Regions from separate parts of the Agrobacterium sp. 22-209-1 genome, predicted to be linked through region 2. Evidence: predicted binding sites of a transcription regulator. Region 2 holds the regulator's gene; the other holds the start of a gene.
The links. Region 2 encodes HrcA, which represses chaperone genes, less so after heat shock. Its sites were predicted from a motif close to GTTAGCACTCNCNNNNNGNGAGTGCTAAC; they were not measured.

Region 1 (9,070 bases), on a different contig from region 2:
GCCGGAAGCCGAGCTGGTGGCGAAGGTCCGCGAGATTCTGGAGCATCAGGCAGAGGACGTTCGCCGCGCCGCCGAAGGGCGCTGAAGCCATGGCGATCCTTGCGCTCGACCATGTTCAACTGGCAATGCCGGCGGGCCGCGAAGAAGAAGCGCGGCGGTTTTACGGCCGCCTGCTTGGTTTTGCGGAGCAGGCAAAGCCCGCCAATCTGGCCGCACGCGGCGGGTGCTGGTTCACCTGCGGCCCGATAAAACTGCATCTCGGCGTCGAGCAGGATTTCCGCCCGGCGAAGAAAGCCCATCCGGCCCTTCTGGTCGATGATCTGGCAAGCTTGCGAAAAACACTTGAAACAGCAGGCTGCCATGTGGTTGAGGATGAGCCGCTGGAAGGGTATCACCGGTTTTATGTCCATGATCCCTTCGGAAACCGCATCGAAATGATGCAGCCGCTCGAACCGTGACGAAAAGTACCGTTCCATGCCCCTGATCGACATGCCGGAATTTGCCGGAGAGCTACTGGAAGAATTCTCCGCGCGCCGCACAAGCCGCGTGAACACGCCCGTCATCCAGCCCGCCGAACCGTTTCTGGATATGGCAGGCGAGGATTTGCGCCGCCGTATCTTCATGACGGAGAGCGAGACGGGGACAAGCCTCTGCCTGCGCCCCGAATTCACCATCCCCGTCTGCCTGCGCCATATCGAGACGGCGACCGGTACGCCGAAGCGTTATTCCTATGTGGGTGAGGTCTTCCGCCAGCGCCGTGAAGGTGCAAGCGAGTTCTATCAGGCCGGCATCGAGGATCTCGGCGATACCGATATCGCCGCCGCCGATGCCCGCGCTGTCATCGACGCCACCGGCATTCTGCAGCGCCTGCTGCCGGGCCGGGCGCTCGCCGTCACGCTGGGCGACCAGCAGGTATTCGAGGCGGTGGTTGCAGCGCTTGGCCTGCCGCTCGGCTGGCAGAAGCGGCTGGTGCAGGCTTTCGGCGATATGGCGCAGCTGGACGCGCTGCTGGAAAGCCTTGTGCATCCGAAGCCGATGACCGGCCTCGACGCGCGGGTCGCCGGCCTTCTGGCGACGGGTGACGAGGCGGTGCTGGTCGATTATCTCGACACGGTGATGCAGGAAACCGGCTATTCCACCAATGCCAGCCGCTCACCGCTCGAAATTGCCCGCCGTCTGCGGGAGAAGCTCGCGCTTGCGGCGACGCGCCTGCCGGATGAGAGTTTCGAGTTGCTGAAACAGTTCCTGGCCTTGCAGGCGCCTTTGCCTCGGGCCTCGCAGGTCCTTGGCGATTTTGCCGCCAAGGCCAAACTGAAGCTGGACGGCGCGCTTTCCGCTTTCGATAAACGCGTTGCGGCCCTTGCCAATGCCGGTGTCGATCTTGAAACCGCGACCTATGGCGCTGCCTTTGGCCGCCCGCTCGATTATTATACCGGCCTTGTTTTCGAGGTGGTGGAGGCTGGCAGCGACAGCGTGCTGGCGGGCGGCGGCCGTTACGACCGGCTGCTCACGCTTCTCGGCGCACAGGAAAAAATACCGGCCGTGGGCTTCTCGCTCTGGCTGGATCGCATCGAGACGGTGCGCGGGAGCGACAAGCCATGATCACAATCGCATTGCCCTCCAAGGGCCGGATGAAGGAAGACGCGTCCGCCGTTCTGGAACGCGCCGGGTTGAAGGTTGCGTCGGTCGGTAACGACCGCTCCTATCGCGGCCGCATCGAAGGGCGCGACGATATCGAGATCGCCTATCTGTCGGCCTCCGAGATCGCCCGCGAGATCGGCGCTGGCACGGTGGATTTCGGCGTGACGGGTGAGGATCTTGTACGCGAGGGACTGACCAGTGCCGACGCGCAGGTGGAATTCTGCGCCCGTCTCGGTTTCGGTCATGCGGATGTCGTTGTCGCCGTGCCTGAAATCTGGCTCGATGTCGACAGCATGGCCGATCTTGGCGATGTGGCGTCCGAATTCCGCGCCCGTCATGGCCGAAGGCTCGCCATTGCCACCAAATATTGGCGGCTGACGCAGCAGTTCTTTTCGCGCCAGCACGGCATTCAGCTGTATCGTATCGTTGAAAGCCTCGGCGCGACCGAGGGTGCGCCGGCGGCGGGGCAGGCGGATATCATCGTCGATATTACTTCAACCGGCTCGACGCTGAAGGCCAACCACCTGAAAATCCTCTCGGACGGCATCATCGTCCGTTCAGAAGCCTGCTTCGTGCGTGCCCGCAAGCCCGACCATGAAGGCGATGCGGCGGTTCAGGAAATCGTCTCGCGCATCAGGGCTGCGGTCTGATGACGTAAAAAAAGCCGCCGGAGCGATCCGGCGGCTTTTTTATTGGTAATCGATTTGGCTTATGCGTGGGCGACAGCCGCGCCGCGCTTGGCGTCGACGGAATAGGCGCCAGCGCCGAAGGCGGCAAGCAGGATGTAAGCGCCGGCAAGGGTGATGTTCTTGACCATCATGATGCCGTTCAGCGTGTTGATCCAGCCAAGAGCCGACTCAGGCCAGCCAGGGACGGCAACGGTGCCACTGTGGAAAACCAGACCGGTGAAGATGCAGAAGACGGCAAGCGCCCAGGCAGCGATCTTGGTCTGGAAACCAGCGAGAATGGCAAGGCCGGCGACGAATTCGAACAGGCCTGCAATATAGGCAAGCGCGGTTGCGGCGGGCAGGCCGGCGCCGGTGATCATGCCGGCCGTGCCGGCCGGATCGACGAGCTTGCTGAAGCCCGAGGTGATGAAGATGAAGGAAAGCAGAAGACGGGCGATGAGAACGAGAACGTTCTGGCTGGTGGACATGGATATCTCCGGTAAATAATCGGCGTGTCGCCGGTTGAACTGCAATGTCTGGAGATATCAATGACCGAAAATCATCCGCCCATAAAGATGAACAATAGAAGACAAATCGTCTTCATTTTGTGAACGGTCTCGGGTGTCTATCCGGATTATGTTCAGGCGGCGAAGCGAATATCCTCAAAGCGCGGAAACAGGAAAAGTCCGGTTATGCGCCCTTGCTGGCCTTTTTCGAAGCCGGAAGATTCACCCATGCAGATGACCGGCTGCCGCATCGCCGGCAAGATGGAAAGGCCGGTTGAAAAACAGAAACGTGAGGGCGCGGTGGAAACCTGCTCGAAAAGTTCCAGCACGCGGGCGTGGTCTGCGCGGTCGTAACAGCGGACAAGGCTGAGCAATCCGCACTCGCCCGGCGGCAGGCCGTGCATAAATGACGCATGTTCGCCGAGCCGGATGACGCCGCTCGAAAGATCGCTGCTCCACTCCTCCGACATGAAGAAATGCGACAGGGTCCGGGGATCGGGCGTGGTTGTTACCGCCGCAGGCAGAGCATCGTTGCGTCTTGATATCTCAAACAAATCGCGCCCCCCGCATGAACACGTGCCAGCACCGCCGCTTCAAGCGCCACTGCCAGGTCGAACCCTTACCGCCACCCGCAGTCGAGCGTATTTGCCATACATCGAAACCCCTTCAATGCGTGGCCGCCTCGGCGCGGAACCCTTACGGGGGGTGACTTATAGTTTATTTTCCACTACCTACAACAACCACTCAGTGAGAAAATCAAAAATATTATGTATTTCTTCTTCAAAATCGTGAGGCATGCGAAAAAGTACAACTAAACAGCGCACTTATAAGGCGGTCCGAGTTGAGGTCGGCCCCGTATGGGGTGGTGATTCGCTGGTGAATGTGCCCCATTATTGCATAGGGCTGCAAAAAATAGCCGGATAAAATCACGCCTGTTCCAAAACGGTACAATACACGAACTTCTCCTCCTGCGGCCTTTAGAGTTGTGCAACCTGTTGATTCCATGTCGCATCTCTCGCGAGAGCGTCGACGTCCTCCTTGGGAGAGGCCCAAGAACCTGCAAACGACTGATTTTATTGGATGTGATTAGATCCTTGGGGACGGCCCAAGGATGAGGCCGTTAAGCTGCGCCGCCTTCCGTCAATCACGTAGGTACCGGCAAAGAAAAAGGGCGATCCGAAGACCGCCCTTTCTTAATTCCGGTGACAGGACTGATTAGAAGTCCATGCCGCCCATGCCGCCGCCCGGCATTGCCGGCATCGGAGCGTCCTTCTTCGGAAGCTCGGCGATCATGGCTTCGGTGGTGATCAGCAGCGAAGCAACCGAGGCTGCGTTCTGCAGAGCCGTGCGGACAACCTTGACCGGGTCAACGATGCCGAGCTGGATCAGGTCGCCATATTCGCCGGTCTGGGCGTTGTAGCCGTAGTTGTCTTCGTTCTTCTCGAGGATCTTGCCAACAACGATCGAAGCTTCGTCACCCGCGTTGTCTGCGATCTGGCGAACCAGAGCCTGCAGGGCGCGGCGGATGATGTTGACGCCAGCTTCCTGATCGTCGTTTTCACCCTTGACGGTGATCTTCGTGGAGGAACGCAGCAGGGCAACGCCGCCGCCCGGTACGATGCCTTCCTGAACGGCAGCGCGCGTCGCGTTGAGAGCGTCGTCGATGCGGTCCTTCTTTTCCTTCACTTCGACTTCCGTCGAGCCGCCGACACGGATAACGGCAACGCCGCCAGCGAGCTTGGCAAGACGTTCCTGCAGCTTTTCGCGGTCGTAGTCGGAGGTGGTTTCTTCGATCTGCGCCTTGATCTGGGCAACACGGCCTTCGATGTCGGACTTCTGGCCGGCGCCGTCAACGATGGTGGTGTTTTCCTTGGAGATCGAAACCTTCTTCGACTTGCCGAGCATGTCGAGAGTAACGTTTTCGAGCTTGATGCCGAGGTCTTCGGAGATGACGGTACCACCGGTCAGGATGGCGATGTCTTCCAGCATGGCCTTGCGGCGGTCGCCGAAGCCAGGAGCCTTGACAGCAGCGATCTTGAGGCCGCCACGCAGCTTGTTGACGACGAGCGTTGCAAGAGCTTCGCCTTCGACGTCTTCAGCGATGATGACGAGCGGCTTGCCGGTCTGAACGACGGCTTCGAGAACCGGCAGCATGGCCTGAAGGTTCGAGAGCTTCTTTTCGTGCAGGAGGATGTATGCGTCTTCGAGGTCCGCAATCATCTTTTCCGGGTTGGTCACGAAGTAGGGCGACAGGTAGCCGCGGTCGAACTGCATGCCTTCGACGACTTCGAGTTCGGTTTCAGCGGTCTTGGCTTCTTCAACGGTGATGACGCCTTCGTTGCCGACCTTCTGCATTGCTTCAGCAATGTCGAGGCCGATCTGACGCTCGCCGTTTGCAGAGATCGTGCCGACCTGTGCAACTTCTTCGGACGTGTTGATCTTCTTGGCCTTGGCCTGAAGGTCCTTGACGACTTCAGCGACGGCCAGATCGATACCGCGCTTCAGGTCCATCGGGTTCATGCCGGCAGCAACTGCCTTGGAACCTTCGCGAACGATGGCCTGGGCCAGAACGGTCGCGGTGGTGGTGCCGTCACCGGCGATGTCGTTGGTCTTGGAGGCAACTTCGCGAACGAGCTGCGCGCCCATGTTCTCGAACTTGTCTTCCAGTTCGATTTCCTTGGCGACGGAAACGCCGTCCTTTGTGATGCGCGGAGCGCCGAAGGACTTGTCGATAACGACGTTACGACCCTTCGGGCCGAGGGTGACCTTCACTGCATCAGCAAGAATGTCGACGCCCTTAAGCATCTTTTCGCGCGCTGTGCGGCCGAATTTGACTTCTTTGGCTGCCATGTTCAAAACTCCTGGTTTCGAATGGCCGGACGGGGTCCGGCTTGAAATTTAAGGAAGGATGGGTTGGCCGAAATCAGCCGATGATGCCCATGATGTCGGCTTCCTTCATGATCAGAAGGTCTTCGCCGTTGAGCTTGACTTCGGTGCCCGACCACTTGCCGAACAGAACCCGGTCGCCAGCCTTGACGTCGAGAGCGACGACCTTGCCGGACTCATCGCGTGCGCCGGAACCGACGGCGACGATTTCGCCTTCCTGCGGCTTTTCCTTGGCGGTATCGGGAATGATGATGCCGCCCTTGGTCTTTTCTTCGGACTCAACGCGACGAACGACGACGCGATCGTGAAGCGGGCGGAAGTTGGTGCTTGTCATTGTCTAATCCCTCGATCAAATGACTGCGCGAGTTTTTGCACTCGCCTGATGGGTGTTAGCACTCTCGTTTATCGAGTGCCAGCGGAACCGAGATAAGGAGGGCTTCTGCCGGAGTCAAGAACGCCCTGTCTGAAAAATTTCATGGCTTATGGTTATCAGCGTTCCATGACAGAAATTTCCCATGTGCGGGCAGGCGCCGCGACGACATTCTTTTCGCGGGTTGCGGCCGCATCGTATCTAGGGGGTATTTGTGTTCATGCTGCGTCAGGCGGGTCAAAGACCGCCCTGGCGGCGCTTTTTTCCTTGCCATTGGCGTCCCGCTTTGCGATGTGACGCTCACCCTTTTCTAGCATCCGGAAAGCATCTCATGGCCCATCGCATTCTCACTCTCGGCGAAATCACGGCTGGGTTCGACGTTATTCTTTCGGATGTCTGGGGCGTGCTGCACAATGGTGTCAGCGCCTTTCCGGATGCGGCAGTTGCGCTGCACGAAGCGCGCAAGGCCGGCAAGACGGTGGTGCTCATCACCAATTCGCCGCGCCCCGCTCCCGGCGTCATCGCCCAGCTTCGCGTTCTCGGCGTGCCGGATGAGGCTTATGATCGGATCATCACCTCTGGCGACGTGACCCGCGGACTGATTGCGGAAGGCCCGAAAAAGGTCTTCCTGCTTGGCCCCGAGCGCGACATGCCGCTGCTGGAAGGCCTTGATGTTGACGTCGTTGGCGAGGCACAAGCGCAGTCCGTGGTCTGCACCGGCTTTTTCGACGACGAGACGGAAACGCCGGAAGATTATACCGAAATGCTCAAGGGCTTCATCGCCCGCAATGCACCGATGATCTGCGCCAACCCCGATCTTGTGGTGGAGCGCGGCGAGCGCATCATTCCCTGCGCCGGCGCCATGGCGGCCTATTACGAACAGCTCGGCGGCGAGGTCCGCATTGCCGGCAAGCCGCATGCGCCGATCTATGAGGCCTGCCTTGCGGCGGCCAAGGAAGTGCGTGGCGCCTTCGCCAAGGACCGCGTGCTCGCCATCGGCGACGGCATGCCGACGGATGTGAAGGGCGCGATTGCGAGCGGCCTCAACCTTCTTTATATCAGCGGCGGCATTCACGCCGCCGAATATACGCTGAACGGCCAGACGGACGAGGCGCTTCTCAACGCCTATCTCAAGGGGCAGGGTGCTGCTCCCGGCTGGTGGATGCCCCGTCTTGCTTGAAGCCGTCTCGGCTAAGGAATAGCTGGCGCAGGAATGGATCGATTGCCATGACCGTCTTTCACCGCAATGAAAAAAAGGAGCCGCTGCCGGAAGCCCTTCGCGGCGGCGTCATCGCCATCGGCAATTTCGACGGCGTGCATCGCGGCCACCGGGCTGTGCTGGATCGTGCCCTGGAACTGGCGGAAGCCCGCGGCGTGCCCGCGCTGGTTTTGACCTTCGAGCCGCATCCCCGTTCCGTCTTCCGTCCCGATACGCCGGTCTTCCGCCTCACGCCCGCGCCGCTGAAGGCGCGCATTCTCGAGGCCATCGGTTTCCGCTCCGTCATCGAATATCCCTTCGACCGGGAATTTTCGCAGCGCTCGGCGGAGGAATTCGTCCAGTCCATTCTGGTCGACTGGCTTCACGCCAGCGCTGTCGTCACCGGATTCGATTTCCATTTCGGCAAGGGCCGCGAAGGCGGCCCGGCATTTCTGATGGCGGCCGGCAAACGCCACGGTTTCGACGTGACGCTGGTGGATGCCTTCCGCGACGAAGGTGCGGATGTCGTCTCCTCCAGCCGCATCCGCTCGCTTCTGTGCGAAGGCGATGTGGTGGGCGCCGCTGGCCTGCTCGGCTATCGCTTCACGGTGGAAAGCGAAGTCATCGGCGGCCAGAAGCTCGGTCGCACGCTGGGTTATCCGACCGCCAACATGGCGCTGGCGCCGGAAACGGAGCTGAAGGCCGGCATTTATGCCGTGCGGTTCCGCCGCCCGGACGGTTCGATCCGCGATGGCGTGGCGAGCTTCGGTTACCGCCCGACCGTCACCGAAAACGGTGCGGCGCTGCTCGAAACATTCGTCTTCGATTTTTCCGGCGATCTTTATGGCGAGGTCTGTTCGGTCTCCTTCTTCGGGCACCTGCGCGATGAATTGAAATTTGACGGTCTTGATCCGCTCGTCGCCCAGATCAGGCGCGATGAAGAAGAGGCGAGGGCGATGTTATCGGGCGTGCGCCCGCTCAGCGAACTGGACGCCAGGATCGCGTTCTGACCGGGTAAGGCCGGTTAGCACTGTTCCGGCCGAGAGCGCCGTCGCTTTTCTCTTCCTTTTTGCCGGAAAACCGCATAAACAACCGGCCATGTCCCAATACCGGTTGATGTTTAAAACTCAGATTGGCCGAATTATTGGCCCGGCCTTCCGCCCGCTCTGACGAGCCGGAAGGTCCGGGATTTTGGCGCTTGTCATGACTTTGGTCATGGCGCTTTCCGTATTTGCCCTCTTTGAAATTGAGACGGCGCGACCGACACGGCGCGCAACAACGGTATGATTATGAGCGACACCGCAGAAAAACTGGATTACTCCTCCACCCTCTATCTGCCGCAGACGGATTTTCCGATGCGCGCCGGCCTGCCGCAGAAGGAACCGGAAACGGTCAAGCGCTGGCAGGAAATGGGCCTCTACAAAAAGCTGCGCGCCTCCGCCGCCGGCCGCGAAAAATTCGTGCTGCATGACGGCCCGCCCTATGCCAACGGCAACATCCACATCGGCCATGCGCTGAACAAGATCCTGAAAGACGTCATCACGCGCTCGTTCCAGATGCGCGGTTATGACGCCAATTACGTGCCCGGCTGGGATTGTCACGGTCTGCCGATCGAATGGAAGATCGAGGAAGCCTACCGCGCCAGGGGCAAGAACAAGGACGAGGTTCCGGTCAACGAATTCCGCAAGGAATGCCGTGAGTTCGCGGCCGGCTGGATCAAGGTTCAGTCGGAAGAGTTCAAGCGTCTCGGCATCGAAGGCGACTTCGAAAACCCCTATACGACGATGAACTTCCACGCCGA
Region 2 (9,070 bases):
ACGATGATATCGTCGACAACCTGAAAAAGAGCGGCGTCGATATCGCCCGGCGCACCGTCGCCAAATATCGGGAGGCGATGAACATCCCCTCCTCCGTGCAGAGGCGTCGGGAAAAGAAGGCGTTGGCCAAGCTGGCTGTATTCTGAGCGGTAGCCACGAACAACGTTTATGGCGGTTTTTTGCCGCACCATTGACTCTTGCCACGGCAGCGGCTAGAAGCCCGCCGCACACGTCAGCAAGGTCATTTGTAACGGATTCATCTCCACCGTCCATGGGCGTAAAATTCGAATGAGGGCTTTTTAAGGTCTTCGAAACGCTTGGATGCGCGCGCGGCTTGACGTAAGCTGGTACTCGCAAATCACTACAAAAAGGAAAATTTCCATGAGTGTGCGTGTATCTGGTAAACATATGGAGATCGGTGAATCTTTCCGGCAGCGGATTGAGGACAATATAGGTCTGGCGGTTACCAAATACTTCGATGGGGGGTATTCAGGCCAGGTAACCGTGGAGAAATCCGGATCGCGTTTTGCCGCCGATTGCAAGCTGCATCTCGATACCGGCGTTGTATTGCACGCGGCGGGTCAGGCAAATGATCCGCAGGCGAGCTTCGATGCCGCCGCAGAGCGGATCGAGAAGCGCCTGCGCCGCTACAAGCGCAAGCTTAAGGACCACCATAATGGCGCCAATGGCATGTCGCAGGAAATCGCCTATACGGTGATGGATGCTGTTCCCGATGAGGACCACGAGGTTCCTGACGATTACGCACCCACCATCGTTGCGGAGAGTTCCAAACAGATTAAGACGATGTCCGTCGCCAGCGCCGTGATGGCGCTCGACATGACGGACGAACCGGTTCTGCTGTTCCGCAGCCCGGGCAAGGAATATCTCAACATCGTTTACCGGCGTCATGACGGCAATATTGGCTGGATCGACGCGGAAACGATCAAGAGCTGAACAGTCTGACAAGACGTGGGAGGCAGGGCGCGAAAGTGCAGTCTGCCTCCTGCATCGTCTCGATGGCATGAAGGAAAAAGAGAATGGCGTTGGCAGATTTGCTGCAACAAGATGCGATTATTCCCGCCCTCAAGGTGAATTCCAAAAAGCAGTTGCTTCAGGAGCTGGCCGCAAAGGCAGCCAGAATTACCGGAGTCTCGGAACGGGAAGTTTTCGACGTCATCCTCCAGCGTGAGAAACTCGGCTCCACCGGTGTGGGCCACGGTATCGCCATTCCGCATGGCAAGCTCAATAGCATCCATCAGATCACCGGCGTCTTCGCACGTCTTGAAACACCGGTCGATTTCGAAGCGCTGGACGACCAACCGGTCGACCTGGTTTTCCTGCTGCTCGCGCCCGAGGGCGCCGGCGCGGATCATCTGAAGGCCTTGTCCAGAATCGCACGCGCCCTGCGCGACCCTGAACTGGTCGCCAAACTGCGCGCTACCGATTCCGACACGGCAATCTACGCTTTCCTCAATCAGGAGCAAGCGACAGCGGCCTGATCGTGGGTTCCGCCTTAGTTTTAACGGCAATAAAAAACGCGCCCTGAAGGCGCGTTTTTTATGACGTAAGGACAGAAGCCTTACGCGTCCTTTTCATTGAGAGACGAGGTGCCCGGCTCAGAGGATGCTGCAACGTCCGCCTTCGGGCCGCCCTTGGCAACGCCGACCATCGCCGGACGCAGGACGCGATCGCCTATGGTGAAACCAGCCTGAACCACCTGCAACACGGTGTTGTTTGGAACCTTAGTGTTGGGAATCTCAAACATGGCCTGATGGAAATTCGGATCGAATTTCTGGCCCTCGGCATCGATCTTCTTCACGCCGTGGCGTTCCAGCGTCGACAGCATCGAGCGTTCGGTCATCTCGACACCTTCGATCAGACCGTTGAGACCGGCTTCGCCGTTGGTCTTTAGCTCATCGGGAATGGCTTCGAGCGCGCGGCGAAGATTATCGGAAACGGCGAGCATGTCGCGTGCGAAACCGGCCAGGGAATAGGCCTTGGCATCCTTGACATCGCGCTCGGTGCGACGGCGAAGATTGTCCATCTCGGCTGCAAGGCGAAGGAATTTATCGCGCAGATCGGCGTTCTCAGCCTTGAGCAGCTCGACCGGATCGGGTTCTGCCGTTTCGGCCTGTTCTTCACCTACCAGGGCAGGATCGACAAACTCTTCCGCGACGTCCGCGTCAGGTCCGGGCTTTTTTGTATCGTCGGTCATGACGTTCTCCAGATTTGAATATTGTTGGTTGCGCCCGATATCGAGCTTTGACGGGCAAAAATCAAGGCTTGCGGCGAAAAGCTTGCCGCATTCTCTGACCTTTGCGGGCCTGTCCTATCTTTGCTTGCGGGAAAGGCGCGCCATGATCTGCGCGGTATAATCCACCATCGGCACGATACGGGCGTAATTCAGCCGGGTCGGGCCGATAACGCCGACCGCGCCCACGACACGATTGTCCTCGTCACGATAGGGCGCGACGATCAGCGACGAACCGGACAGCGAAAACAACTTGTTTTCCGAGCCGATGAAAATCCTGACGCCTGAGCCGCTTTCCGCAAGGTTGAGGATTTCGATGAGATTTTCCTTACGCTCCAGATCGTCGAACAGCAGGCGCACCCGATCGATATCCTCTTCACCGGCGAGGCCTTCGAGCAGGTTGGAGCGACCGCGAACGATGAGACGGCCGAGCTTGCCCTCTTCATTGTCTCCCGCCCACACCGCAAGACCACGTTCCACGAGGTCCTGCGCCAATATGCCGAGTTCCGATTGCAGTTCCGCCTGCTGCGCCTGAAACTGACCGCGCAATTCATGCAGCGTCTGACCGGAGAGATGAGCATTGATGAAATTCGCAGCCTCGGTCAATTGCGACGAGGAAATACCGGCCGGCAATTCGATGATGCGGTTTTCGACCTGATTGTGGTCACCCACCAGCACGGCGAGCGCCTTGGTGGGCTCCAGCCTTATGAATTCCACATGTTTGAGGATGACATCGTTCTTGGCGGTCAGCACCAGGCCGGCGCCACGCGACATGCCGGAAAGCATGCGGCTTGCTTCCGTCAGCAACCCTTCCAGCGACTGTTCGTGACCGGCGACCGGCCCGATCTGGCGGTCGATACTAGCCCTCTCCTCGGCGGGCAGATCGCCCACCTGCATGAAGGCATCAACAAAGAAGCGCAATCCCGTCTGCGTGGGCAAACGCCCGGCGCTGATATGCGGCGAATAAATGAGGCCGAGCTCCTCGAGATCGCTCATGACATTGCGCACGGAGGCAGGCGAAAGCGACATCGGCAGAAGTCGCGACAGGCTGCGCGATCCGAGCGGTTCGCCCGTATCGAGGTAACCTTCGACGATGCGCCGGAAAATTTCCCGAGACCGTTCATCCAGCAGCGATGCCTGATCTTGTGATAGCGGTGCGGAAAAACCCATTTCGTCCGTTCTTTGTCGTTCAAACCAGCTTGCATCAATATAATGCGTTGCAACGCCGCGGCAAAATGGAAATTGGCTTTGCAAAAGCCCGGACCTCGCCTTAGAAGGCAGGGACCAACATGGAGAGTGGATCATATGCGGCCTTCAGGCAGAAAAACCGACCAGATGCGCAAGGTTTCCTTCGAACGCAATTTCTCGAAACATGCCGAAGGCTCCTGTCTCGTGAAATTCGGCGACACGCATGTGCTCGTCACCGCAAGCCTAGAAGAAAAGACGCCACCGTGGCTGCGCAACAGCGGCAAGGGCTGGGTCACCGCCGAATATGGCATGCTGCCGCGCTCCACCCATGAACGCATGAAGCGCGAGGCCGCTTCCGGCAAGCAGGGCGGACGCACACAGGAAATCCAACGCCTCATCGGCCGCTCGCTGCGAGCCGTCGTCGACCTGCAGGCGCTCGGCGAGCGCCAGATCAGCATCGACTGCGACGTCATCCAGGCCGATGGCGGCACCCGCACCGCCTCCATTACCGGCGCATGGATTGCCCTGCATGACTGCCTGAAATGGATGGAAACCCGCAACATGATCAAGGTCGAGAAAGTTCTGAAGGACCATATCGCCGCGATCTCCTGCGGCATCTTCGCCAACCAGCCGGTGATCGATCTCGACTATCTCGAAGATTCCTCGGCCGAAACCGATGCCAATTTCGTCATCACCGGCTCGGGCGGTATCGTCGAGGTTCAGGGAACGGCTGAAGGCGCGCCCTTCTCCGAGGAAGAATTCCTGACGCTGCTCGGTCTCGCCAAGGCCGGTTGCAGCGAACTGGTCGCCCTTCAGAAACAGGCGATCGCCTGAGCCGACGGGAAAGAACCATGCGCAAGCTCGATACCAGAACGATCGTTGTCGCCAGCCATAACAAGGGCAAGATCGCCGAAATCGCCGATCTGATCGGCCCTTTCGGTTTCTCCGCCAAATCTGCGGCGGAGCTGAACTTCTCAGAACCGGACGAGACGGGCACCACCTTCGAGGAAAATGCCGCCATCAAGGCGCTTGCCTCCGCGAAGGCCTCAGGCCTGCCCGCCTTGTCCGACGATTCCGGTCTTGTTATCGACGCGCTTGACGGTGCGCCGGGTGTCTATACCGCCAATTGGGCGGAGACGGCTGATGGGACGCGCGATTTCGCCATGGCGATGCAGAAGGTCGAGGATGCGCTGGCCGAGCGAGGAGCTTCGAAGCCGGAGGATCGCACCGGCCGCTTCGTCAGCGTGCTGTGTCTCGCCTGGCCGGACGGGCATGTCGAATATTTCCGTGGCGAGGTGGAAGGCACTGTTGTGTGGCCGCCGCGCGGAACGAGCGGTTTCGGTTATGATCCCATCTTTAAACCCGAGGGATATGAGACCACATTCGGCGAAATGAGCGCGGATGAGAAACATGGCTGGAAACATGGCGACGCCTTTGCATTGTCGCACCGCGCCCGCGCCTTCAAGAAATTCGTAGAAACCTGCCTGGAGGCATGAACCCGATGGTCGGGGAGCACCAACTTTCTGCCCCCGGCGCATCGCTTCTGCCGGATACGGGCGATCCCGGCTTCGGGATTTATCTGCATTGGCCCTTCTGCGCGGCCAAGTGCCCTTATTGCGACTTTAACAGCCATGTCCGCCACCGGCCGGTGGATCAGGAACGGTTTACCGCAGCTTTCCTGCGTGAAATGGAACATATGCGGACGCTGAGCGGCCCGCGCGTCGTCACCAGCATTTTCATGGGCGGTGGTACGCCCTCGCTGATGGACCCGCAGACTGTTGGCGCGCTACTGGATGGCATCTCGCGTTTCTGGCACGTGCCTGATGGTATCGAGATCACCATGGAAGCCAATCCTTCCAGCGTCGAGGCGGAACGGTTTCGCGGTTATCGAGCGGCGGGTGTCAATCGTGTCTCGCTCGGTGTGCAGGCACTGAACGACCGCGATCTGAAATTCCTCGGCCGCCTGCATGATGTCGCCGATGCCTTGAAAGCCATCCGGCTGGCGCGGGAGATTTTTCCGCGTATGTCCTTTGACCTCATCTATGCCCGCCCGAACCAGACGGTGGCCGAATGGGATGCCGAGCTGAAGGAGGCCGTCTCCTACGCCGTCGATCATCTGTCGCTCTATCAGCTGACCATCGAAGAAGGCACTCCCTTTTATGGCCTGCACAAGGCCGGCAAGCTCATCGTGCCCGACGGCGAGCATTCCGCCGTGCTTTATGAGGCGACGCAGGAAATCACCGAACGTTACGGCATGCCCGCCTATGAGGTTTCCAATCATGCCCGGCCCGGCGCCGAAAGCCGCCATAACCTGACCTACTGGCGCTATGGCGATTACGCCGGCATCGGCCCCGGTGCGCATGGACGCCTGACGCGTGGCGCTTCCAAGCTCGCAACCGCGACTGAACGCCACCCCGAAACCTGGCTCGAAACCGTCGAACGGGAAGGCCATGGCATGGTCGATCAGGAACTGCTTGGCGTCGACGAACAGGCCGACGAATTGCTGCTGATGGGGCTTCGCCTGCGCGAGGGCATCGACCTCGCCCGCTGGAGCGATCTTTCCGGCCGCGACCTTGACCCGGAAAAGGAAGAGTTTCTTCTCCAGCACGGTTTCGTGGAGAGGATCGGCAATTCCCGCCTGCGCTGCACACCATCAGGCATGCTCATTCTCGATGCCGTGGTGGCCGATCTCGCCTGCTGACGCTCGCAATGCCCTGCATAAACCATAGACAGGACGACAATAAAAAAGCGGCCCGAAGGCCGCTTCTTTTTTATGCGTTGTTTTCGTTGATCAGGCGCTTCAGCAACTCGACCTCATGGCCGAGCTTGGTGTCGCCGGAGATCAACTCCTCGATCTTGCGCACGGCGTGCAGAACCGTGGTGTGATCGCGACCGCCAAAACGGCGGCCAATCTCGGGGAAAGAACGCGGCGTCAGCATCTTGGCCAGATACATGGCGATCTGGCGCGGCTTCACGATGACGCGGGTGCGACGGTTGGACACCAACTCCTGCCGCGACACATTATAGTGCTTGGCGACGATGCGCTGAATATCCTCGATGCGCACGCGCTTTGCTTCACCCGTCCCGACAAGATGCGACAGCAGCTCATCGACCCGATCGACCGAGAGGTTCGGCTCGAAAGAACGCCGGAACATCAGCTGGTTGAAAGCGCCTTCCAGTTCGCGTCCGCTTGCTGTCACGCTTTTGGCCACATGGGTCAGAATCTCATCCGAAATCTCGAAAGACGGATCGTCCTGACGCGCAGAGCCGAGGCGACGGTTCAGCATTTCATAACGCATGTCGTAATCGGGACCTTCGATCTCGATGGCCATGCCGCCTTGAAGACGGGAACGGACACGCGGATCGAGCGATTCCAGCTCCCAGGGCGCACGGTCAGCCGCGACAACGACCTGCTTGGCGCTGTCGAGCAGCATGTTCAGCAAGTGGCAGAATTCATGCTGGATCATCTTGCCCTGCAGGAACTGCATGTCATCGATGACGAGCAGGTCGATATTGCGCAGCGTGTCCTTCAGCGTCAGCGCATCATTGTCGCGGATTGCGGTCGCGAAACGCCACATGAAATATTCCGCCGTCAGATAGACCACACGCGGATTGCGCGGGCTGTCGATGGCGGCATTGGCGATGGCCTGCAGAAGATGCGTCTTACCAAGGCCAACACCCGCATGAATGAACAGCGGATTGAAGCGCACGGCGCCGGCGCCGGCTTCGGCAATCGTCTTTGCCGCCGCAAGCGCGACACGGTTGGAAGAGCCTTCGACAAAGGTGTCGAAGGTGAAACGTGTATCGAGCGGCGAGCCGAACAACGGCCCGGAACCGCCCTGACGCAGGGTCGCCTGCGAAGCCGCAGGCTGCGCCGCAGGCGACGTCGCGGGCTGCGACGGAATGAAGGACTTGTTACGTTGAGCCGCGCCGACCTCCGGAACGGGCTGCGCCCTTTCCTCGGTCTGAGCCGGGCGGACCGGGCGGCTGGCCGAGCGGACCAGAATCTCCACCTTCAGCACATCCGGATCCTCGCTCTGGACGAGGTTCGTAATCAGATCCATGTAACGGTTATTGATCCAGGATTTCAGAAAAGTCGTCGGAACGGTAAAACGAACGACGCTTTTCGAAACGGAATGGAGTTTGAGCCGTGCAAACCAACTCGCATAGACTTCCGGACCAACCTGTGCCTTGAGCCGCGCGCTAAAACGTTCAAACAGCGCATCGTGCGTCATTGCCGATTTGTCCCCTGCCGCATCTGAGCAAGCTGCATCACGCGTCTTTGGTGCGCGGTCCCCATCAGCCACAGCACCCATCGCCAAATTCAATTGCATATTGCCGCCTTTCAAATTGCCAATCATAGCCTGACGATCAAAGATCGATCGCCAGAGATCCCCCTCGTTATTTTTGCCCCCAGCGTTCCCCTCGAAAGAACGTCAAAGACGAGTACTTGTTTGCGAGCCGGTTATCCCATTTCCCTCCCCCTCATGGAGAGGCCTGCGACACGCTAAAACGCTCCTTTCGCTACAACCTTAAGGCGCATTCTTGAGGACAAAAAACTCCTGCCCGTTCCGGAGACCGAAACGGCGCAAAAAGCTCCATGACCTGAAAAAACGGACCCCGAAAGACCCGCCAGCAAGAAGGTGAATATCGTCGATACGATCATCGAGATAATCTGTGGACTGAGATCCGCACCCCTTGTTGAAATGCATTTAGGCAGGATCATGGGGAGAGATCAATGGCGTTTTTTCTGCAAAAACTCAGATCGGCCATTGACTCGCAAAGGCCGTTTTGCATCACCGACGGGGTGCTAAGCAGAATCGCTTATGAATCAATGAGATTCAATTTTGGCATTTTTTGAGAGCCGATTTTGGCAAAAAAATAAAAATCTTCTTGACTCAAAACTAGCTGCGACTTCCGTAGAGAAAGCCTCCTAGCTTTCTGAAGACCTCCAGCAAGCTATTGTTTTTATTATAAATTTCCTGTCGTCCATCTGACATGCGTTTGTCACGTTACGGCAGCAATGGTTAACGGGCAGTTAGAATCACAAAAAGCCCGGTCAAAAGACCAGGCTTTTTGAATAATTATTTGTGATTAGCCGGATTAGGCGGAAAGAGCCTTAACGCGCTGTGCGAGACGCGACACCTTGCGGGATGCCGTGTTGCCATGCAGAACGCCGCGGGTCGCTGCGCGCTGGATCTCAGGCTGGGCTGCCTTCAGAGCTTCGGTGGCGACTGCCAGATCACCGGTAGCGATTGCTTCCTCGACCTTGCGGATGAAGCCGCGAACGCGCGAACGGCGAGCCTTGTTGACTGCGGTACGGCGAGCGATCTTGCGGGTCGCCTTTTTCGCCGAAGTTGTATTGGCCATGTATGCCTCTCTTCGAATTCAAACCAAATTCCGCAACCATAGGATCGGGTCGTTCGAAGACCTCACGTAACCCAAGAATGCGGGAGTAATTTCGGACAAGCCGGATGGCTTTCCTTAACCGTGGGCGGGCATATACCGCTAAAGCTTACGCCCGTCAACGCGCAAAACGCTTAAAAGCGCCGATATTCCGAATCCTTAGCGATTCCGGAAAGCGGGTTTGCGCTTTTCGACGAAGGCGGCCATGCCCTCCTTCTGATCCGC

Region 1: a site for HrcA is predicted at 6,090-6,118, ahead of groES (co-chaperone GroES). Genes of this name have one in related genera too.

The regions. Positions count from the first base shown of each region.
Region 1 covers NZ_JBNWCH010000002.1:178,937-188,006, forward strand. Annotated here, with positions in the region: gene hisS (histidine--tRNA ligase) at 1-85, shown strand, start outside; gene ACQZ48_RS05155 (VOC family protein) at 90-458, shown strand; gene ACQZ48_RS05160 (ATP phosphoribosyltransferase regulatory subunit) at 475-1,602, shown strand; gene hisG (ATP phosphoribosyltransferase) at 1,599-2,291, shown strand; gene ACQZ48_RS05170 (DoxX family protein) at 2,351-2,797, opposite strand; gene ACQZ48_RS05175 (hypothetical protein) at 2,950-3,369, opposite strand; gene groL (chaperonin GroEL) at 4,031-5,665, opposite strand; gene groES (co-chaperone GroES) at 5,739-6,035, opposite strand; gene ACQZ48_RS05190 (TIGR01459 family HAD-type hydrolase) at 6,403-7,251, shown strand; gene ACQZ48_RS05195 (bifunctional riboflavin kinase/FAD synthetase) at 7,299-8,279, shown strand; gene ileS (isoleucine--tRNA ligase) at 8,559-9,070, shown strand, end outside.
Region 2 covers NZ_JBNWCH010000014.1:59,379-68,448, forward strand. Annotated here, with positions in the region: gene rpoN (RNA polymerase factor sigma-54) at 1-146, shown strand, start outside; gene hpf (ribosome hibernation-promoting factor, HPF/YfiA family) at 382-954, shown strand; gene ptsN (PTS IIA-like nitrogen regulatory protein PtsN) at 1,038-1,499, shown strand; gene grpE (nucleotide exchange factor GrpE) at 1,580-2,215, opposite strand; gene hrcA (heat-inducible transcriptional repressor HrcA) at 2,330-3,421, opposite strand; gene rph (ribonuclease PH) at 3,557-4,273, shown strand; gene rdgB (RdgB/HAM1 family non-canonical purine NTP pyrophosphatase) at 4,291-4,935, shown strand; gene hemW (radical SAM family heme chaperone HemW) at 4,941-6,140, shown strand; gene dnaA (chromosomal replication initiator protein DnaA) at 6,211-7,674, opposite strand; gene rpsT (30S ribosomal protein S20) at 8,543-8,809, opposite strand; gene ACQZ48_RS21995 (enoyl-CoA hydratase) at 9,005-9,070, opposite strand, start outside.